Regions from separate parts of the Streptococcus oralis genome, predicted to be linked through region 1. Evidence: predicted binding sites of a transcription regulator. Region 1 holds the regulator's gene; the other holds the start of a gene.
What was found. Region 1 encodes NrdR, which represses ribonucleotide reductase genes. Its sites were predicted from a motif close to ACACNATATATNGTGT; they were not measured.
Positions count from the first base shown of each region.

Region 2: nrdH (glutaredoxin-like protein NrdH) is a predicted target of NrdR. The motif match lies at 8,411-8,426, and genes of this name have one in related genera.

Region 1 is NZ_CP065707.1:1,038,757-1,050,217, forward strand. Features, by position in the region: partial or broken gene I6G42_RS05075 (DUF2785 domain-containing protein) at 1-160, shown strand, start outside; gene I6G42_RS05080 (MIP/aquaporin family protein) at 271-939, shown strand; gene queF (preQ(1) synthase) at 1,157-1,648, opposite strand; gene queE (7-carboxy-7-deazaguanine synthase QueE) at 1,667-2,383, opposite strand; gene queD (6-carboxytetrahydropterin synthase QueD) at 2,376-2,819, opposite strand; gene queC (7-cyano-7-deazaguanine synthase QueC) at 2,819-3,472, opposite strand; gene trxA (thioredoxin) at 3,675-3,989, opposite strand; gene I6G42_RS05110 (DUF4649 family protein) at 4,005-4,226, opposite strand; gene I6G42_RS05115 (MarR family winged helix-turn-helix transcriptional regulator) at 4,325-4,705, opposite strand; gene I6G42_RS05120 (CidA/LrgA family protein) at 4,902-5,276, shown strand; gene I6G42_RS05125 (LrgB family protein) at 5,273-5,968, shown strand; gene I6G42_RS05130 (hypothetical protein) at 6,000-6,734, opposite strand; gene I6G42_RS05135 (ABC transporter ATP-binding protein) at 6,750-7,445, opposite strand; gene I6G42_RS05140 (GntR family transcriptional regulator) at 7,450-7,815, opposite strand; gene nrdR (transcriptional regulator NrdR) at 7,956-8,429, shown strand; gene I6G42_RS05150 (DnaD domain protein) at 8,430-9,593, shown strand; gene dnaI (primosomal protein DnaI) at 9,594-10,490, shown strand; gene I6G42_RS05160 (NADPH-dependent oxidoreductase) at 10,487-11,200, shown strand; gene der (ribosome biogenesis GTPase Der) at 11,214-11,461, shown strand, end outside.
Region 2 is NZ_CP065707.1:1,494,044-1,505,504, reverse strand. Features, by position in the region: gene I6G42_RS07380 (PRD domain-containing protein) at 1-101, shown strand, start outside; gene I6G42_RS07375 (PTS lactose/cellobiose transporter subunit IIA) at 136-453, shown strand; gene I6G42_RS07370 (lactose-specific PTS transporter subunit EIIC) at 453-2,147, shown strand; gene lacG (6-phospho-beta-galactosidase) at 2,232-3,638, shown strand; gene I6G42_RS07360 (DeoR/GlpR family DNA-binding transcription regulator) at 3,678-4,445, opposite strand; gene nrdF (class 1b ribonucleoside-diphosphate reductase subunit beta) at 4,585-5,547, opposite strand; gene I6G42_RS07350 (hypothetical protein) at 5,550-5,780, opposite strand; gene nrdE (class 1b ribonucleoside-diphosphate reductase subunit alpha) at 5,840-7,999, opposite strand; gene nrdH (glutaredoxin-like protein NrdH) at 8,081-8,299, opposite strand; gene I6G42_RS07335 (alpha/beta hydrolase family protein) at 8,974-10,194, shown strand; gene I6G42_RS07330 (phosphocarrier protein HPr) at 10,660-10,923, shown strand; gene ptsP (phosphoenolpyruvate--protein phosphotransferase) at 10,929-11,461, shown strand, end outside.

The DNA of each region.
Region 1 (11,461 bases):
TTCTTGGATAAAAACTGTTGACTTTCCAATAGAAGAGAGGGAAGATTTTTATAAATTTTCCAACTTCAGATCATGTCTGTTGGAAGTCTATATCCAACTTGACCAGAAAAACAGTTTACAAGATGCCTTGAAAGAAGCCATTCAATTCTTTCAGTACTAAGGATAAGCGAGTCGTTTCATGATTTTCAATGAACTTTCCAGTCAATTTTCTTGAAACCCTTTCCTTCTTCTGATAGACTAATACATAGTTTGAAAAAAAGGAGACTTATCATGAAAAAATTTGTTGCTGAATTAATCGGTACATTTATGCTTGTGTTCATCGGAACAGGAGCTGTTGTTTTTGGAAATGGTGTTGAAGGTCTTGGACACCTTGGAATTGCTTTTGCCTTTGGTTTAGCAATTGTGGTTGCAGCTTTCTCAATCGGAACTGTTTCAGGTGCTCACTTGAACCCAGCTGTTTCGATCGCTATGTTTGTAAACAAACGTTTGTCATCTTCAGAACTTGTAAACTACATCCTTGGACAAGTAGTTGGAGCTTTCCTTGCGTCAGCTGCGGTATTCTTCCTCTTGTCTAACTCAGGCATGTCAACTGCTAGCCTTGGTGAAAATGCCTTGGCAAACGGTGTCACTGTCTTTGGCGGTTTCTTGTTTGAAGTCATCGCAACTTTCTTGTTTGTCCTAGTTATCATGACTGTAACATCAGCAAGCAAGGGCAATGGCGCAATCGCTGGTTTGGTGATTGGTTTGTCATTGATGGCCATGATCCTTGTGGGCTTGAACATTACTGGACTTTCAGTTAACCCAGCTCGCAGCTTGGCACCTGCTGTCTTGGTAGGTGGCGCAGCCCTTCAACAAGTATGGATTTTTATCCTTGCCCCAATCGTTGGTGGCGTTCTTGCAGCCCTTGTTGCGAAAAGCTTCCTTGGAACAGAAGAATAATTGAAACTCAAAAAGCCTTGCTCCTCAGTTTGAGGAACAGGGCTTTTTCGTATTATACTTTTCGAAAATCTATTCAAACCACATCAGCGTCCATCTGCAACCTCAAAACAGTGTTTTGAGCTGACTTCGTCAGTCTTATCTATAACCTCAAAGCAGTGCTTTGAGCAACCTGCGGCTAGCTTCCTAGTTTGCTCTTTGATTTTCATTGAGTATGAGTTTAACGGTTGTCAATTTTCTCTGGATAAAGGTCGTGTTGGAAGAGACGCTGTTCTGCCAAGCCTTCATACTTGGTTCCAGGTCTACCGTAGTTGTAGTAAGGGTCGATTGAAATGCCCCCACGTGGAGTGAATTTTCCCCATACCTCCAAATAGCGAGGGTCTAGTAGATTGACCAAGTCTTTCCCGATGGTGTTGATACAGTTTTCGTGAAAATCCCCATGATTTCGATAGCTAAAGAGGTAGAGTTTGAGGGATTTTGACTCGACGCAGAGCTTGTCAGGAATGTAGGAAATATAAATCGTCGCAAAGTCTGGCTGAGCAGTGATTGGGCAAAGGGAAGTAAATTCGGGGCAGTTGAACTTGATGAAGTAGTCATTTTCCACATGACGATTGTCAAAGGATTCGAGGACTTCGGGTTGATACTCGAAAATGTAGTTGGTTTCTTTGTTGCCGAGGAGGCTTAGATTTTTCATTTCTTCTTGTTGTGACATGATTTTTTCTTTCTAATTTTAAACACCGCGTTGGTTATCGTAGAGGAGGGTATGGAGTTGGGGAAGGACGCGGACATTTCCCCAGCTATCGTCAGCAGCGATGCGTTCCCAGAGTTCTTTGAGGCGGTCTAGTTGGTCTTGGACAATATTGCCTGTAGCCTTGGGCTCGGGATTTCCTGCTGATAAGAAGAGAACATCTGGTTGGTAGCGTTCTTGAATCCCTTTAGCAAAGGCCAAATCGGCATCATCAAAGACAGGGATTTTAAAGGTGACCTTGTCTGGGTCCAGTTGGGAAACGATAAAGTCCAAGGTCTCAAAGTTGACTTCCATCTTGGATGAAGGAGGTTTGGGGCTCAGGGTGACCTGGTCGATGTCTTTTAACCAATTTTGCCAGCGGGAGCCCTGGGTCTCAACAGCTAGAGTTACACCGCGTTCCTTGAGCTTGGTGACCAGTTGAGCCATGTTGGCTGCTAGGATAGCAGGATTTCCCCCAGACAGGGTAACGTAGTCGTAGCTTCCCAATTTATCTAACGCAGCAATGACTTCATCAGCGGTCATGCGAGTTGGCTTTTCAGAACCATCCCAAGTAAAGGCAGAGTCGCACCAGTCGCAATGGTAGTCGCAACCAGCAGTACGGACAAACATGGTTTTCTGCCCAATAGCACGGCCTTCACCTTGAAATGTTGGGCCAAAGATTTCCAGAACTGGTAGTTTGAGGACACGTTCCTTAGTCATCTAACCACTCCCGTCTAAACTCCGCAAAGGCAGTCGGAGTCTCATAGAGGCGAACGTACTCCATACGGAGATCACGCTCATCTGGCAACTCTTGACTCATGGTTTGAAAAATCCAGTAAACCATATTTTCAGCGGTTGTATTCATATAAGGCAGGGTTTCATTGAGATAGCGATGATCCAAGTGGGGTTCTAAGTAGTTCTTGTAGATCGCTTTGATATCTCCGAAATCGTAGGTCATGCCACGTTCATCTAAAAATCCACTGATAGCAACTTGCAGATGATAGGTGTGGCCGTGCAAAGACTTGCATTTTCCCTCATAGTGAAAGAGGTGGTGGGCAGCGTCGAAAGTAAACTCTTTTGATACCAAGGTTCTGTGAGGATTGTAGACAAGAGATTCCCCAGTTTCCTGTTTGATTTCTTTGGGAGCAAAAAACATTAGCCCTCTCCTTTCTGTGAGAGATAAACATCTAGTCCATGTTGACGTAGGTGGCAGGCTGGGCAATCTCCACAGCCACTTCCGATAATCCCATTGTAGCAGGTCAAGGTCTTTTCACGAACATAGTTAAAGGCACCGAGTTGGTCGGCTAATTCCCAAGTTTCAGTCTTGTCCAGCCACATGAGAGGTGTTTGGATAACAAAGTCGTAATCCATGGCAAGGTTGAGCGTAACATTAAGGGATTTGACAAAGACATCCCGACAATCAGGGTAGCCTGAGAAATCTGTCTCGCAGACACCTGTCACGATGTCTTTAATGTCCCGTTGCTTAGCAAGAACTGCCGCAAAGGACAGAAAGAGGTGGTTGCGACCGTCAACAAAGGTATTGGGAATCTCTCCCTCTTTTTGCTCGATTTCCAGATCAGAAGTCAAGGCATTTTCAGTGATTTGTCCCAGTAGAGACATATCCAAGATGTGATGACGAATGCCTTGTTCCTTAGCGATTTCTTCGGCAACTTGAATTTCGAGATGATGGCGTTGGCCGTAGGCAAAGGTGACAGCTTCGACTGTTTCATAGTGTTTTTTAGCCCAAAAGAGGCAGGTTGTGGAATCTTGACCCCCACTAAAGACGACCAAGGCTGATTGACGTTTCATAGTACTCCTTCTAAAATGGGACATGTTCAGAGCACGCAAAAAGCTCCCTTGAGGGGAGCTAAAAAATACCAAGTAGAGGTTTTTTTTAGCGATGGCATGTCCCAAACATCGTAATATTCTACCTACAGTCTAGCATATTTTTTGAAAAATGGCAAAGGGCAAGAAAAAAGAGACCAAATAAAGCACTTGGTCTCTAGTGTGATTAACTCAATTCAGCAACGATGGCCTTGATTTGTTCCGCAGTATGAACACCCGCAACTTGTTTTACCACTTGGCCGTCTTTTTTGAAGAGAAGAGTTGGGATAGACATGATTCCAAAGGCACGAGCTGTGTTTGGATTTTCATCTACGTCCATTTTAACGATTTTCAAGACATCTTCTGAAAGTTCTTCAGACAATTTATCCAAAATCGGTCCTTGCATACGACATGGACCACACCAAGTTGCCCAGAAGTCTACCAAGACCAAACCGTCTTTTGTTTCTTGTTCAAATGTTGCATCTGTAATTGCTTTTGCCATTGTATTTCTCCTTTTTTAGTTATATTGGCTTAAATCTTGTTTCATGAGATAGAAGAAGACATCTCCATAAGTCCCATGGTAGTCCAAGTCATGACCATTGTAGGTTAATTTTTGGACAGTATAGTAATCAGCAACGCCGATGAGGCAGGCATGTTGAGAACGTTCAAAGTCTTGGTAAGACTCGAAAGTCATGCTTCTCTCTTGTTTGCTGGCGTCTAGGTAGGTAATTTCGATCATATAAAACTCCTTTATTCGATCTTGACTTTATTGTACTCCTTGAACAGAGGAATGTCAAGAAAAATGATTGCGCACGCAACTTTTTTTAAAAAATCTGATTAAGAAATGAAGTCAAGACTCGTTTCCAGTCTTTCTTCGACGGCTTTTTGCAAGTAAGATAGAGCTGTTTGTCCCTCATCAGTCAGGCAGATAAAACTAGCTCGTCTATCCTGATCGCAACATCTGCGACTAAGTAAACCGCAGTTTTTTTCTTCTAGTCGAGCTACCATTCGAGAAACAGCGCTCGGGCTGAGATGGAGTTTGTCTGGCAGGTCAATCTGCCGTAGAGATTTTTCATCAGCTAGGTCCAGATAGTAGAGCAGGTAAAACTCTTTTAAGGTCAGCCTTTGTTCACTCTGCTGGGCAATAGTTTCTTCCAACAAGGCTTCCATTTCTTTTTGACGGCGATTGTAGTCAAACCACTTTTCCAAATAGGTCATTGCTTTCTCCTTTCTTTTCAAAGTAAAAATAGCAGAGTCATTACTGACTGTCTTTGCAACATAAGATGATTGCGCATGCAATGATTATACTACTTTTAGCTAATCCTTGCAAGAAAGAAAAATTTTGATATTTCCTTGAAATTTTCTGAAAAAAGAGTAAACTGGTATGCAAGAATTCTATTTCAAGGAGTTTGAGATGAAGTTATATGTTCAATTAATGATTCTCTTTGTGATTTCTCTTATCGGAGAGGGAATCTCCAGTTTCTTTCATCTGCCTATCCCAGGCAGTATTATCGGTTTGATTATTCTTTTTCTAGCCCTGCAATTCAAGTGGCTAAGGACCAGGCATGTCAATATGGTGGGGAATTTTCTGCTGGCTAATATGACCATTCTCTTTTTGCCACCAGCAGTGGGAATCATGGAAAAGTTTGATGTGATTGCCCCCTATCTCTTGCCTATCGTCTTGATTGTCTTTTTTGCGGCTGTTATCAACATTGTCCTCATCGCCCTAGTGGTTCAGTTCATCAAGAGACGGTTTGAGGGAGATTATGAGAAAGGAGATGCCAAATGAGCGAATTTGTATCCAATCCTCTGTTTGGGATTGCATTGTCTATACTAGCTTATCTAGTGGGGATGTTGATTTACAGACGTTTTCCCCATCCATTGACGACGCCTTTGCTTTTGTCAGCTATTTTCATTATCATCTTTCTAAAGGTGACGGGTATTTCTTACCAAGATTACTACCAAGGTGGGGTTTATCTGAATAATTTGATTGTCCCATCGACAGTGGCTCTAGGGATTCCGCTTTATAAGAGCTTTCACTTGATGAAGCACCATGCTCGGAGTATTCTCTTTGGTAGTCTGCTAGCAGTAGTTGTCAATACTAGCTTCACTGCCATAGTGGCGAAAATCTTTGGCATGGACTTTTTCCTAGCCATTTCTCTCTTTCCCAAGTCAGTGACAACCGCCATGGCAGTGGGAATCACAGAAAAATTGCAAGGTTTAACGACTGTGACCTTGGTCGTCGTAGTGGCAACTGGGATTTTAACCAGTGTTATCGGACCAACACTTTTAAAGTGGTTGAAAATTGATGATCCGGTAGCAGTCGGGCTTTCCCTTGGAGGAACAGGCCACGCAGTCGGAACGGGAACCGCCTTTCGATACGGCTCTGTAGCAGGCGCCATGGGTGGCTTGGCTATCGGTGTCACCGGTATTCTCTACGTCTTTGTCAGTCCCATTGTAGCCAGTTTGATATTGAGTTAAAGAAAAACCCAGCTTTCTAGCTGGGCATTTTTTATTGCAAGTTAACCTTGTTTTTCAAGATGTAGTAGGTTCCGAGGTAGTAGATAATTGCTAGAATGAAATCTTTGAGGATATCAACGCTAATTAGGAGGTTAAAATCATAATCCATTCGGAAGAAGATAGAAATATAGCCAATCACGATGTTAATCACGATATAGGCTAAAATTCCCATAGCGGTACGATACTCGTTAAATAGTTGACCAATTGAGATACAAAGGTAAATAGATAAAATCCAAGTAATTGAACCGACCAGAAGAGAGAGGGCGTAGAGCCAACCGTAACCGAGATAAGGAGAGATAAATCGATAGAGGAGTGGCAAATCTTTCACTACAGGGGTGAGTGAGAAGATAATAATGATACTCAAGATAAATACAATATAGCTTATGATTGACCAAATGAGAGCACCCAGTAATTTGGCGTTGATGATTTGGTGTTCAGAGACGGGCAGAGTCAATGTCAGATAGCCCTGACGATCGTAGACACTTCCCTTGAAGCGTCGAACGATTAGAAAGATCGTCGCGATCCAGAGAGTAACGCTGAGCCCACCAAAAACTAAGATCAGAAAGCCTAACAGATAGTAGGGATCATTACCATAGCTAGTGTAGGTCTGACTAATACCAGAAATGGATGCACCAATCAAAACCGAAATTGCAAGCACAGCACCGTAGAGAGCTAGATACCATTTGTTAACATTTTTAAATTCATAACGAACTAAATTCCAAAACATAATAATCTCCTTTAACTAAGCTTTGAACTCCTGGCGGAAGAGCTGGTCAATCGACTCACCTGACTCATAACGAATATCATCAACATTTCCTTGACGGACAACTTTTCCATTATTTAGGAAGATGATTTCATCCAAGATCGGCTCAATATCTGAAATCAAGTGGGTAGAAATCAAAACAGTTGAAGTTGGTGAGTAGTTGTTGATGATGGTGTTCAAGATATAGTCACGGGCAGCTGGATCCACACCACCAATCGGTTCGTCGAGCACGTAGAGACGAGCTTCACGGCTCATAACCAGGATGAGCTGAACCTTTTCCTTGTTTCCTTTTGACAATTTCTTGAGACGACTGTTTTCATCAATGCCAAGATCTGCTAAAAGATGCTGAGCCCGCTCAAGATTGAAATCTTGGTAGAAAGTTTTAAAGTAGGTCAGTGCTTCTTTGATTTTCATCTGTTCATTCAGATAAGTCGTGTCTGGTAGATAAGAGACAATGGCCTTGGTAGCAGGACTTGGATCCATGTTGTTAATAAGGACACGTCCTTGATCTGGTTGAAGGAGGCCATTGATTAGTTTGATTAGGGTTGTTTTCCCAGATCCGTTCGGACCGAGAAGCCCGACGATTTTTCCAGCGGGAATCTCAAGGGAAATATTGTTAAGGGCTGCTGTAGCCCCATAGGATTTGGATACATTTTCAAATGCTAGTAATGTCATAATTTTACACTCCTTTAATGTATTCGCTGAGCACACTTGGCAGTTCTTCTTTTTGATAGCCGAATTGAAGCATACCCGTTACAAAGTTTTTCAGTTGCTCCTCAGAAAGCTGTTTGCGGGACTGAACGATGAGATCTAAGTCCTCGGTGACAAAACGACCAGTAGTCCTCTTGCTATAAACGAAGCCCTCGCGCTCAAGATCAGACAAGGCACGCTGAATTGTGTTGGGATTGACCCCAGCCTCGCTCGCTAGTTCCCTTACGGTTGGGAGCTGTTGGTTGGGTTCCAGTTCATGGGAAACAATCTGTAATTTGATTTTTTCCATAATCTGCAAATAAATGGGTTTTGTATTATCAAATGACCAGGACATCATAGTCTCCTTTCTTTTTCTTTATTGTTCTAATTAAATAATACAATAAAACAAAAAACTTGTCAAGTAAAAATAAGAATTGTTTTGGGAATTGCTCAAAAAATGGTATAATGAAAAGGAAACGACAAGGAGGGAAATGCATGCGTTGTCCAAAATGTGGGGCTACCAAGTCTAGTGTTGTTGATAGTCGACAAGCCGAAGAAGGAAATACCATCCGCCGAAGACGTGAGTGCGACGAGTGTCAGCATCGTTTTACAACCTATGAACGAGTAGAAGAAAGAACGCTGGTTGTCGTCAAAAAAGACGGTACGCGAGAACAATTTTCGAGAGATAAAATCTTTAATGGGATTATCCGCTCAGCCCAGAAGCGCCCTGTGTCAAGTGATGAAATCAACATGGTGGTCAATCGTATCGAGCAAAAACTCCGCAGTCGCAGTGAGAATGAGATCCAAAGTGAATATATTGGTTCTTTAGTCATGGAAGAATTGGCGGAGCTGGATGAGATTACCTATGTTCGTTTTGCCAGTGTTTACCGTAGCTTTAAGGATGTGAGTGAGTTGGAGAGTCTGCTCCAGCAGATCACCCAGTCCTCTAAGAAGAAAAAGGAAAAGTAAATGAAGCCAAATGACCGTTTTTCTTTTCTAAAGAATAATCGGGTGTCGCAAGATACCTCTTCTCTGGTGCAGTGCTACCTCCCGATTATCGGTCAGGAGGCACTGAGCCTCTATCTATACGCCATTACCTTTTGGGATGGTGGGCAAAAGGAACACCTCTTTTCCCACATCCTCAACCACTTAAACTTTGGCATGCCGACCTTGCTCCAATCCCTCAAAGTCTTATCTGCTTTGGATTTGTTGACCCTTTATCAGAAGGAGGATGTCTATGAATTGCAGCTTCATTCTCCCCTTTCCAGTCAGGAATTCCTAAATCATTCTGTCTATAGTAGACTTTTGGAGAAAAAGATAGGTGATACAGCTGTTTCTGCCATGAGGCAGGCTCCAAGTGAGGGAGAAGTACTCTCGGTTTCTTTGAGTCAAGTCTTTCCAACCCTGACTGAAGAAGTGACACCAATCGAGTCAAAAATCAAGATGAAAAATGATTTTGATTTAGAGCATTTTCAGCGGCTGATGGCTCGGGATGGTTTGCGTTTTGAAAACGAGCAGGCAGATGTTTTGGAATTGTTTGCCATTGCGGATGAAAAAAAATGGACCTGGTTTGAAACCTATCAACTAGCCCAGGCGACAGCGGTGGCTCAGGTTATTTCAGTCAAACGCATGCGTGAAAAGATAGCACAAAAGCAGGTATCTTCGGACTTTAGCCCCAAAGAAATGACCATTATCAGGGAAGCCAAAAACAAAACTCCCCTACAATTTTTAGCGGAAATCAAACAAACGCGTAAGGGGAACATCACCCAGAGCGAACGGGAACTTCTTCACCAGATGGCGTCTTTAGGCTTGTTGGACGAAGTCATCAATATCGTCTTACTTCTAACTTTTAACAAGGTTGATTCGGCAAATGTCAATGAAAAATATGCCATGAAGGTCGCAAATGACTATGCTTATCAAAAAATTCGGACAGCAGAAGAAGCTGTGCTTCGGATTCGAGAGCGTCAGCAAAAAGGGCAAGAAGACCAAAAATCGAAAACTAGCTCGACTAAGACCAATGTTCCCAAGTGGAGTAATCCAGAATATAAAAATCAAACCAGCGAGGAAACTCGTCTGGAACTAGAACGCAAAAAACAAGAAATGTTAGCCCGATTAGAAGAAGGAGGAGACTAGATGGAAAGTGTGGGTGACGTTATCAAACGTCAGACAAGTCGTTTTCAGTATCAGGACCTAGTCCAGCAGATTATGAAAGACCCAGATGTAGCGGCTTTTATCCAGAAAGAATCCCTCAGTCCAGAGGAGTTAAATCGTAGCATCTCCAAGTTCAATCAATACATCACAGAACGGGATAAGTTTCTTCGTGGGGATGCCGACTATATAGCGCGTGGCTATAAGCCTATCTTGGTCATGAATCACGGTTATGCGGATGTGTCTTATGAAGAAACACCAGAACTAATCGCGGCTGAAAAAGAGGCAGCTATCAAGAATCGTCTCAAGTTGATCAATCTACCAGCAAGTCTAAAGAAAGCGAAATTGGCTCAGATTGACCTAGATGACTTAGGACGTTTGCCGATTTTTGAGAGACTCTATTCTTTTGTTGACCTTTACCCAAGTATCCGAAAAGGTCTCTATCTTTATGGAGATTTTGGTGTCGGTAAGAGTTTCATGATGGCGGCCTTAGCTCACGACCTATCTGAAAAACGTGGTGCTTCAACAACCATTCTCCACTATCCAAGTTTTGTCATTGATGTAAAAAATGCTATCGGTGAAGGATCTGTGAAGACTTTGGTGGATGAGATCAAGTTAGCAGAAGTCTTGGTCTTGGATGATATTGGTGCAGAACAGTCTACCCCTTGGGTGCGTGATGAGATTCTCCAAGTCATTCTTCAGTACCGCATGCAGGAAGATTTGCCGACCTTCTTTACTTCCAACTTTAATTTCCAAGATTTGGAAAAACATTTTGCCAAAGGAAAGAATGGGAATGATGAGACTTGGGAAGCTAGACGGGTTATGGAACGAATCCGTTATTTGGCTGAGGAGACAAGACTAGAAGGAGAAAATCGCCGATGACAGAAACCATTAAACTGATGAAAGCTCATACTTCAGTTCGTCGTTTTAAGGAGCAAGATATTCCTCAAACAGACTTGGACGAGATTCTGACTGCTGGGCAAATGGCATCATCTTGGAAAAATTTTCAATCTTATTCTGTGATTCTTGTACGTAGTCAAGAGAAGAAAGATGCCTTATATGAATTGGTTCCTCAGGAAGCCATTCGCCAGTCAGCAGCCTTTTTGCTCTTTGTTGGTGACTTAAACCGAGCTGAAAAGGGAGCAAACCTTCATACGGACACTTTCCAACCCCAAGGAGTAGAAGCTCTCCTTATCACGTCTGTGGATGCTGCGCTTGCGGGGCAAAATACCTTGCTTGCTGCTGAGAGTCTGGGATATGGTGGTGTTATTATCGGCTTGGTCCGCTACAAGTCAGAAGAAGTGGCAGAGCTTTTTAACCTGCCTGACTATACCTACCCTGTTTTTGGGATTGCCCTTGGCGTGCCAGATCAACAACACGATGTCAAACCAAGACTGCCTTTGAACCAAGTGGTATTTGAAGAGGAATACCAAGAACAGCCAGTAGCGGCGATTTTGGACTATGACAAAGTACAGGCAGACTATGCTGGTGCGCGTGCGAAGACCTCTTGGAGTCAACGTTTGGCAGAGCAGTTTGGTCAAGCCGAACCTAGTTCAACTCGGAAGAATCTAGAACAGAAAAAGTTATTGTAGAAAGTGAGAAAACATGGCCTTACCAACTATTGCCATTGTGGGACGTCCCAATGTTGGGAAATCAACCCTATTTAATCGGATCGCTGGTGAGCGAATTTCAATCGTAGAAGATGTCGAGGGTGTGACACGTGACCGTATCTATGCAACGGGTGAGTGGCTCAATCGTTCCTTTAGTATGATTGATACTGGAGGGATTGACGATGTCGATGCTCCCTTCATGGAGCAAATCAAGCACCAAGCAGAAATTGCCATGGAAGAAGC
Region 2 (11,461 bases), 460 kb from region 1:
GCTCCAAGATTTATGATGTGATTACGCAACATACTGGTCTTGATTTGTATAAGAGTGAGCGAGTTTATCTAGTTCTACATATACAACGTTTACTGTCATAAGATTTATCAAATAATATATAAGGAGGATTCTATCATGAATAGAGAAGAAGTAACATTATTAGGTTTTGAAATTGTTGCCTATGCTGGCGATGCTCGATCAAAACTATTGGAAGCCTTAAAGGCCGCTGAAGCTGGTGATTTTGCGAAAGCGGATAGCTTAGTTGAGGAAGCTGGTGGCTGTATCGCCGAGGCTCATCACGCGCAAACAAGTCTGTTGACCAAGGAGGCAGCTGGTGAGGATTTGGCTTATAGTGTGACCATGATGCACGGCCAAGATCACTTGATGACAACTATCTTGCTCAAAGATTTGATGCACCATTTAATCGAACTCTACAAGAGAGGAGTTAAGTAATGAACAAACTAATTGCTTTTATCGAGAAAGGAAAGCCTTTCTTTGAAAAACTGTCTCGTAATATCTACCTTCGCGCTATTCGTGATGGTTTCATTGCTGGAATGCCAGTTATTCTCTTCTCAAGTATCTTTATCTTGATTGCCTTTGTTCCGAACTCATGGGGTTTTAAATGGTCTGATGAAGTTGTAACCTTTCTGATGAAACCTTACAGCTATTCAATGGGAATTTTGGCTCTCTTGGTTGCTGGTACAACTGCCAAGTCATTGACGGACTCAGTCAACCGTAGCATGGAGAAAACCAACCAAATCAACTATATGTCAACACTATTGGCAGCTATTGTTGGTTTGTTGATGTTGGCAGCTGATCCGATTGAAGGTGGTTTCGCGACAGGTTTCCTTGGGACAAAAGGGTTGCTTTCAGCCTTTCTTGCGGCCTTTGTGACCGTAGCCATCTATAAGGTTTGTGTTAAGAACAACGTCACTATTCGTATGCCTGACGAAGTTCCACCAAATATCTCACAAGTCTTTAAAGATGTGATTCCATTCACTCTATCAGTGGTTTCTCTTTATGCTCTTGATTTACTAGCTCGTCATTTTGTTGGTGCAAGCGTAGCTGAATCAATCGGTAAATTCTTTGCACCATTATTCTCTGCTGCTGATGGTTATCTAGGTATTACGATTATCTTTGGTGCCTTTGCCTTCTTCTGGTTTGTTGGTATCCATGGCCCATCTATCGTTGAACCAGCAATCGCAGCTATTACCTATGCAAATGCCGAAGTCAACTTGAACCTTCTCCAACAAGGGATGCATGCAGACAAGATCCTTACTTCAGGTACACAAATGTTTATTGTTACCATGGGTGGTACAGGTGCGACACTGGTTGTTCCATTCATGTTCATGTGGTTGACCAAATCGAAACGTAACCGTGCGATCGGACGTGCATCAGTAGTGCCAACCTTCTTCGGTGTGAACGAACCAATCCTGTTTGGTGCACCACTTGTCTTGAACCCAATCTTCTTTATTCCCTTTATCTTTGCGCCAATTGCCAACGTATGGATCTTTAAATTCTTTATTGAAACGCTTGGTATGAACTCATTTACAGCCAACCTTCCTTGGACAACACCAGGTCCGCTCGGTATTGTTCTCGGTACAAACTTCCAATTCTTGTCATTTGTACTTGCTGCTTTGTTAATTCTTGTTGACGTAGCCATTTACTATCCATTCCTCAAGGTTTATGATGAACAAATCCTTGAAGAAGAACGTTCTGGTAAAGCTAATGATGAATTGAAAGAAAAAGTAGCAGCAAACTTCAATACTGCCAAAGCAGATGCTATTCTTGAAAAAGCAGGTGTAGAAACAGCGCAAAACACAATCACAGAAGAAACAAATGTTCTCGTTCTCTGTGCAGGCGGAGGTACAAGTGGTCTCCTTGCAAATGCTCTAAACAAAGCAGCTGCAGAGTACAAGGTTCCTGTTAAAGCAGCAGCTGGTGGCTATGGTGCTCACCGTGAAATGTTGCCTGAGTTTGATCTGGTTATCCTTGCTCCTCAAGTTGCTTCAAACTTTGAAGACATGAAGGCCGAAACCGACAAACTTGGTATCAAACTTGCCAAGACAGAAGGTGGGCAATACATTAAATTGACTCGCGATGGAAAAGGCGCTCTTGCCTTTGTTCAAGCGCAGTTTGAAGAATAAAAGGTAAATAGCGAAGAAGTGAGATGGAGGAACTCCTCCCAACTATATCTCCATCTCATTTCTATTTCTTGAAAGGTGAATCAAATGACAAAAACACTTCCAAAAGACTTTATCTTTGGCGGAGCAACAGCAGCCTATCAAGCAGAAGGTGCGACCAATACCGATGGTAAAGGACCGGTTGCCTGGGACAAATACCTCAAAGATAACTACTGGTACACTGCTGAACCAGCCAGTGATTTCTACCACAAATACCCAGTTGACCTCAAACTAGCAGAAGAGTATGGTGTCAATGGTATCCGTATTTCAATCGCTTGGTCACGTATCTTTCCAACTGGTTACGGGAAAGTCAATGCCAAGGGAGTTGAGTTCTATCACAAGTTGTTTGCAGAGTGCCACAAACGTCATGTTGAGCCCTTTGTAACTCTTCATCACTTTGATACGCCAGAAGCTCTACATTCAAATGGAGATTTCCTGAATAGAGAAAACATTGATCACTTTGTGGATTATGCAGCCTTCTGTTTTGAAGAATTTCCTGAAGTTAACTTTTGGACAACCTTTAATGAAATTGGGCCAATTGGTGATGGTCAATACTTGGTTGGGAAATTCCCTCCAGGTATTCAGTACGACCTTGCCAAAGTCTTCCAATCTCATCACAATATGATGGTGTCGCATGCGCGTGCAGTCAAGCTATATAAAGATAAAGGCTATAAAGGTGAAATTGGTGTGGTTCACGCCCTGCCTACCAAGTATCCTCTGAATCCTGAAAATCCTGCAGATGTCCGTGCAGCCGAGTTGGAAGATATTATCCATAACAAGTTTATCCTAGACGCGACTTATCTAGGACGATATTCCGAAGAAACCATGGAAGGTGTCAACCATATCTTAGCAGTCAATGGTGGAAGCTTAGATCTGCGTGAAGAAGACTTCGTAGTCCTAGAATCTGCAAAAGACTTGAACGACTTTCTTGGAATCAATTACTATATGAGTGATTGGATGCAAGTCTTTGATGGAGAAACTGAAATTATCCATAATGGTAAGGGTGAGAAAGGAAGCTCTAAATACCAAATCAAAGGCGTTGGTCGTCGTGTAGCTCCTGATTATGTCCCACGTACCGATTGGGATTGGATTATCTATCCTCAAGGTTTGTATGACCAAATTATGCGAGTGAAGAAAGATTATCCTAACTACAAGAAGATTTACATCACTGAAAATGGACTTGGTTATAAAGATGAGTTTGTGGATGGGACAGTCTACGATGATGGACGGATTGATTATGTTAAGAAACATATGGAAGTGATTGCAGATGCCATCTCTGATGGAGCCAATGTCAAAGGCTACTTTATCTGGTCGCTGATGGATGTCTTTTCTTGGTCAAATGGTTACGAAAAGCGTTATGGACTCTTCTATGTTGATTTTGAAACTCAGGAGCGCTATCCAAAGAAATCGGCTCACTGGTACAAGAAACTAGCTGAGACACAATTTATTGATTAAAATTCAACAAAAATTCCCCACCAAAAGGTAGGGGAATTTTTATGGTTTTGATAAAAGAATGGTTGTTTGTTTCGACAGTTCTTCAAATGTCTCCTGACTCAGTTTGGAATCTGAAACGATGGTATCAATCTCTGAGATATTGTAAAAAGTGTAAAAATCAAACTTATTAAACTTACTGTGGTCTGCCAGTAAGTATTTTTTATTGGCATTGTTCAAGGCGATTCGCTGTACCTCGCCCTCTTCTTCACTGAAAGTAGCAATTGCCTTATCCTTAATACCATTACAACTTACAAACGCCTTAGAAAACTGAAGGTTGGTCAAATCCTGCAAGGTAAGTGTCCCCACAAAAGCACCAGTGATGGAGCGATAATTTCCACCAATCAAAATCAGATCTGTTAGTTTTCGTTCGTTTAGGATGAGAAAAACAGGAAGACTGTTTGTTACAACACGAATATTATCAATTGGGAGTTCACGAGCAAAGCATTCTAAGGTCGTACCTGGTCCAATAAAAATAGTCTCACCTTCGTCAATCAAATGACCCGCAAAACGGCTAATTTCTTGTTTTTCAGCAATCTGCAAGCCTTGTTTTTCGACATTTGAGCGTTCGTTGCTTAAGAGAGAACCTGTACGAAGTTTTTCAGCGCCACCGTGCACACGAACCAGCAAATCCTTATCTGCCAATTCTTGTAAGTATCGACGGGCTGTCATATCTGACACATCAAGACTATCCATAATCTCTTTTACAGTAATAGTGCCTTTTGTGTTTACTGCTTCTAGAATACTATCTAGTTTTTCTTGCTTTAGCATCCTTATCACCTCGATTTCTACTATTATTATCTTACCATAAAATTCTCAATCATTCAAATAGAAAAAAACAAAATAAAACAAAAACAAAAATATCATGGTTGTTTTAAACAAACCATGATATTTTGAATGATTGGCCAAATTAGTCTAAACCGTAGTTGTAATCCTCGTCTTGCATGGCTTCAACTTCACCAAGGAGGTAACCATTTCCGACTTGAGAGAAGAAGTCGTGGTTAGAAGTTCCTGTTGAAATTCCGTTCATAACGATTGGATTGACATCATCAGCTGAATCTGGGAAGAGCGGGTCTTGTCCTAGGTTCATAAGGGCCTTATTGGCATTGTAACGAAGGAAAGTTTTAACTTCCTCAGTCCAGCCAACACCGTCATAGAGGCTTTCTGTATAGCCCTCTTCGTTCTCGTAGAGGGTATAGAGCAGGTCGTACATCCATTCTTTGAGCTTTTCTTGCTCTTCTTCAGGTAATTCGTTGAAACCAAGTTGGAATTTGTAACCAATATAAGTTCCATGAACAGACTCATCACGGATGATCAGTTTGATGATTTCCGCAACGTTGGCCAGTTTGTTGTTACCGAGATAGTAGAGGGGGGTAAAGAAACCAGAGTAGAAGAGGAAGGTTTCAAGGAAAACACTGGCAACTTTCTTTTCAAGTGGGCTACCATTGAGATAGATTTCATTGATAATTTCCGCTTTTCTTTGTAGGTAGGGGTTAGTGTTGGTCCATTCAAAGATTTCTTCGATTTCAGCCTTGGTATTCAAGGTTGAAAAGATAGAAGAATAGGATTTTGCGTGGACAGATTCCATAAATTGGATGTTATTGAAAACAGCTTCCTCATGTGGTGTACGGATGTCTGCGCGAAGTGCTTGAACCCCTGTTTCAGATTGCATGGTATCCAAAAGGGTCAAACCACCAAAGACTTTTCCAACCAAGTCTTTTTCTTTGTTTGATAATTTTCTCCAGTCGTCTAGGTCATTTGACAAGGGGATACGCGTATCGAGCCAGAATTGCTCCGTCAGCTTTTCCCAAGTTGATTTGTCGATGACATCTTCGATGGCATTCCAGTTAATGGCTTTGTAGTAAGTTTCCATGTTTATAATCTCTCGTTTTTTTGAATTCTTTTTTGAGACAAATACTTTCCTGCTACTGAACTACCTTTTCGTAGTGCATCAGAAGCTATTGTATTAGTTTCGTTTTCTAAAGTTTCTTTTTCTTTTTTAAGATAGGATATTCTCTTTTTATCTTGTGAGTGTAACTCATTTAAAACAGAGTTTTCAAATCTCAATCTATCATATTCTCTTTTCTTTTTACTGAATCCAAACATATACTTCTCTCCTAATTTGAAAAGTTAAGCTGTAAATTTGAACAATTTAGAATAAAAAATTAAATCACACAGCTTTCACATTGGTTAGCACCGACTTCTCCACCGTCGTCTGTAAAGGTACGGACGTAGTAGATAGACTTGATCCCCTTGTTAAAGGCATAGTTACGAAGGATAGACAAGTCACGTGTTGTTTGTTTGTTTTCTTTCTTCCATTCGTAAAGACCTTTTGGAATGTCGCTACGCATGAAGAGAGTGAGTGAAAGTCCTTGGTCCACGTGTTCAGTTGCAGCCGCGTAAACATCAATCACCTTACGCATATCCATGTCGTAGGCAGAAGTGTAGTAAGGAATCGTTTCTGTTGACAAACCTGCAGCAGGATAGTAGATCTTACCGATTTTCTTCTCTTGGCGTTCTTCGATACGTTGCGTAATCGGGTGGATAGAAGCCGAAACATCATTAATGTAGCTGATAGAACCATTTGGCGCTACAGCAAGACGGTTTTGGTGGTAAAGACCATCTGCTTGAACCTTTTCGCGAAGTTCAGCCCAGTCAGCAGCGCTTGGAATAAAGACATCTTTAAAGAGTTCTTTAACACGGTCTGATTTTGGAACAAATTCGCCAGTTACATACTTATCGAAGTAGCTTCCGTTAGCATAGTCTGATTTTTCAAAGTTGTGGAAGGTGATACCACGTTCGCGCGCAATATTGTTTGACTCCACCAAGGTCCAGTAGTTCATAAGCATAAAGTAGATGCTTGTAAATTCAATTGACTCAGGAGATCCGTATTCGATGAGTTGTTGGGCAAGGTAACTATGAAGTCCCATGGCACCAAGGCCAAAGGTGTGAGCCAAACTGTTTCCGTGGTCGATAGTAGGAACAGCTACTATGTGTGAACTATCTGTAACGAAAGTCAAAGCACGAACCATAGCACGGATAGAACGACCAAAGTCTGGTGAGGTCATCATGTTGACCACGTTTGTTGATCCAAGGTTACATGAAACGTCCGTTCCCATTTGAAGGAATTCCTGAGCATCGTTGATCAAGCTTGGTTCTTGAACTTGAAGAATCTCAGAACACAAGTTACTCATGATAATCTTACCATCAACTGGATTTGCACGGTTAGCCGTATCAATGTTGACTACATAAGGGTAACCAGACTCTTGTTGCAATTTAGAGATTTCAGTTTCCAAATCACGCGCTTTGATTTTTGTCTTGCGGATATTTGGATTTGCAACCAATTCATCGTATTTCTCAGTGATGTCGATGTAGTTGAACGGCACACCATATTCAAGCTCTACAGAGTATGGGCTAAAGAGATACATTTCTTCATTTTTTCGAGCCAATTCGTAGAATTTATCGGGTACTACAACACCGAGTGAAAGGGTCTTAACCCGAACTTTTTCATCAGCATTTTCTTTCTTGGTTGAAAGGAAAGCGATGATGTCAGGGTGAAAGACGTTGAGGTAGACAACCCCAGCACCTTGACGTTGCCCGAGTTGGTTTGAGTAAGAGAAGCTGTCTTCAAAAAGCTTCATAACTGGTACGACACCAGAAGCAGCACCTTCATAACCTTTGATAGGAGCTCCGGCTTCACGAAGGTTGCTGAGGGAAATTCCCACACCACCACCGATACGTGAAAGTTGAAGAGCTGAGTTGATGGAACGTCCGATAGAGTTCATATCATCAGTCACCTGAATCAAGAAACAGGATACCAACTCCCCACGACGAGCACGTCCAGCATTCAAGAAGGAAGGAGTAGCAGGTTGGTAGCGTTGGTGGATGATTTCATTGGCAATATCAGTCGCAATCGCCTCATCACCGTCAGCGAAATAAAGCGCATTAAAGAAGACGCGGTCTTCCATGCTTTCAAGGTAATATTCACCGTCATTAGTTTTCAAGGCGTACTGATTGTAAAACTTGTAGGCAGCCATGAATGATTTGAATTGGAAGTTTTGATCCTTGATAAATTGATGCAATTCTTCCAAAAACTCTGGACGGTACTTCTTGAGAAATGCAGTTTCGATATAGTTATGTTCAATGAGGTAGTTGATTTTATCAGTGATTGAATCAAAAACCATGGTATTTGGAACCACATTTTCTTTAAAGAAGGCATCCAAGGCATCCTTATCTTTATGAAGCATGATTTGTCCATTAACAGGACGGTTGATTTCGTTATTGAGACGGAAGTAAGTTACGTCCTCAAGATGTTTTAATCCCATAAAATTTCCCTTATCTAATTACAAAAGAAAGGCTTCTAAGTTAGCCCTAGAAGCGAGTTTCTTCTGGATGATGTACTAAGATTATGCTAATTGTTTCAGTTTTCCTGGTTGGAAGCCTGAAAAGACTTCAGTTGGTGTTTGGATAACAGGAGCAGCACTGAAACCGAGCTCTTTAACTTGATCGATATACTCAGGTTGCTCGTCGAGATTGATCTCACGATAAGCGACATTGTTGCTATCCAAGAAACGTTTGGTCATTTTACATTGTACACAATTATTTTTAGAATAAACCGTTACCATTTCGTAACTCCTCATAAAATTTGATTACTTTCTTAGTATATCAGAAAAAAAAACTTTGTCAAACTTTTTAAACTAAATCTTGTGCCTAAAAGTTACAGTTTTAAAATTAAAATACAAGATATAGTGGTTTTTGAAAGAAGTTGAAAATAGCAAAAATCGTAAGAGCATGAATAAGTTTAGCGGAGACAATGCTTTAACAAAACTGAAACTGTAATATTAATGAAAAAAAGAAAGTCTCTGCACAAGATGTCCCTATATTTTGTATTAAAATATTTAAAAGATAACTAAAATGAAGATGTTAGATTATACTGCATTCATCCAAATAGATTATGAATTTCGTATTCTTGATAGAGAGTATATAACTGTAATTTTTGGGAAGTATTCGCTTTATGTGGTATACTAGTAGTGACCATAGAACTTATAGATAGGAATAAATTTAAAAATGAAGCTATGAAAAGAGTTTATAGCGATTACGATATTTAGGTATATAGACTATTTAAAAAATATAAAAGACAGTAGATGAGTTAGATAAATGTTGAATATGCAAAAACTATTAGAATAGAGTTATTCACTTTAGAAACTTATACTTACTGTGGAAATATATAGTATAATGTTGTTAGGGAAATAGGATTAATAGATTAATAAATGAAAGAATGCAAATCAGGAGGTGCGTAGTGAAAGAAAACGAGGTTATTTTAAAACGGCAATCTACTCGCGTATTTTTTAAGAATGGGGATACGGATTTTTTCTTTAATTGGTTGCTAGGAATCGGTGAAGTTTTTGGCTTCTCTCATGGAGAGCTGTATTATCTTGCTCAAAAGTTAGGTAATTCACCAAAACCTGATGACTGGAAAAATGAGTTTTTATCACATGTGAACTATCTTGAACAAAAGGTTAGTAATTTAGGTTTGAGTGAACAAACAAAGGCGCAGTATTATCTCGCACAGACCTACTCACTTCGATCGGCAATCCAGTTTACTGATCCATTTTCTGCCGAATACTTACCTATCGTTTGTCAAATGGAGAAGGCGTTCTCTAGTGCAATTCATTCACTAGGTACACCGATTGAAAAACTAACTATTGCTTATCAGGATTCCTACTTGCCTGGTTATTATCTTCATAGCGGTGATAATTGCCCAACGCTGATTATGATCGGTGGAGGTGATACTTATCGCGAAGATTTATTTTATTTTGCAGGATATCCTGGATGGATACGAAATTATAATGTTTTAATGGTTGATCTTCCTGGTCAAGGGAGCAATCCTAGTAGAGGGCTAATCTTTGGTGTGGATGCCTCTATTCCAATTTCATTATGCATAGACTGGTTGGAAAATAGAAATCCTAAACTAAATTATTTAGCCATTTATGGTGTCAGCGGAGGGGGATATTTTACCGCACAAGCTGTCGAAAAGGATCCAAGAATTCATGCTTGGATTGCTAGTACCCCTATTTACGACGTTGCAGAGCTCTTCAGAAAAGAATTCGGATCAAGTTTGAAAGCACCTAGTTGGTTAATAAATGCCATTTTAAAATTAGCTGGAAATTTGAATGAATCAGCAAATTTGAATCTTAAAAAGTATGCATGGCAGTTTGGTACTTCTGATTTTAAGAGTGCTATTGATGATGTATTTAACTATGCAAAGATTGTAGATTATCAAAAAATTCAATGCCCATGCCTGTTTATCATGGGAAAGGGTGAGGGTGCTGAACTGCAGCATCAAACTAAGGTAATTTATGAATCACTTAAATCTAAAAATCAACAAACTAAACTTCAAGTATTTGAGGCGGAAAGTGGTGCGGACGCTCATTGCCAAGTCAATAATTTAAGACTCGCCCATAATGTCGTTTTTGATTGGTTGGATACTTTATTTGAATGGAATCAATCAAAGTTTTAGTTCTACTTATACTATTTAGATATATCTACATTTTTACTGTTAGGTGCTACAAGCCTATTTTACTTTAAGTAGCAAATTGAATAAATTCTCTACTGTTGATGGTAAGAGTAGGTTTTAGAATTTCAGTATTTGATGAAGTCTTTTCAAATAATAGGTTGGCTGAGTTATATTAATTATAACTAAATAGTATTATTTTTTTCATTATTTACTAGGATTGTCTTCTGATTGATATTAAGAGAAAATAGCTTTGAAAATTGAATTTTGATGATAACATTTTTGAACAATTAGTGTTTAGATATGCTATTTAATTGCTAGAGTGCTCATTATAATAGAAAAAGAAGTAATTTCATTTTCAGTAAAAGTCCATAAAATACTTGAAAAATTATCTTGAAGATGATATAATACAGTCTTGTAAGGGTTATCACATATAACTCAAAAAGAAAACACTTAAAGGAGAGTCAAACTATGGCTTCTAAAGATTTCCACGTAGTGGCAGAAACAGGTATTCACGCACGTCCAGCAACATTGTTGGTTCAAACAGCTAGCAAATTTGCTTCAGATATCACTCTTGAGTACAAAGGTAAATCAGTAAACCTTAAATCTATCATGGGTGTCATGAGTCTTGGTGTTGGCCAAGGTGCTGACGTTACAATTTCAGCTGAAGGTGCAGATGCTGACGACGCAATCGCTGCTATCACTGAAACTATGGAAAAAGAAGGATTGGCATAAGGAAAATGACAGAAATGCTTAAAGGAATCGCAGCATCTGACGGTGTTGCAGTTGCAAAAGCATATCTACTCGTTCAACCGGATTTGTCATTTGAGACTGTTACAGTCGAAGATACAAACGCAGAAGAAGCTCGCCTTGATGTCGCTCTACAAGCATCACAAGACGAGCTTTCTGTTATTCGTGAGAAAGCAGTAGGTACGCTAGGGGAAGAAGCAGCTCAAGTTTTTGACGCTCACTTAATGGTTCTTGCTGACCCAGAAATGATTAGCCAAATCAAGGAAACAATCCGTGCGAAGAAAGTGAATGCAGAAGCAGGTCTGAAAGAAGTGACAGACATGTTTATCACTATCTTTGAGGGCATGGAAGACAACCCATACATGCAAGAACGTGCAGCGGATATCCGCGACGTGACAAAACGTGTATTGGCAAACCTCCTTGGTAAAAAATTGCCAAACCCAGCTTCTATCAATGAAGAAGTGATCGTCATTGCACATGACTTGACTCCTTCTGATACAGCTCAATTGGACAAAAACTTTGT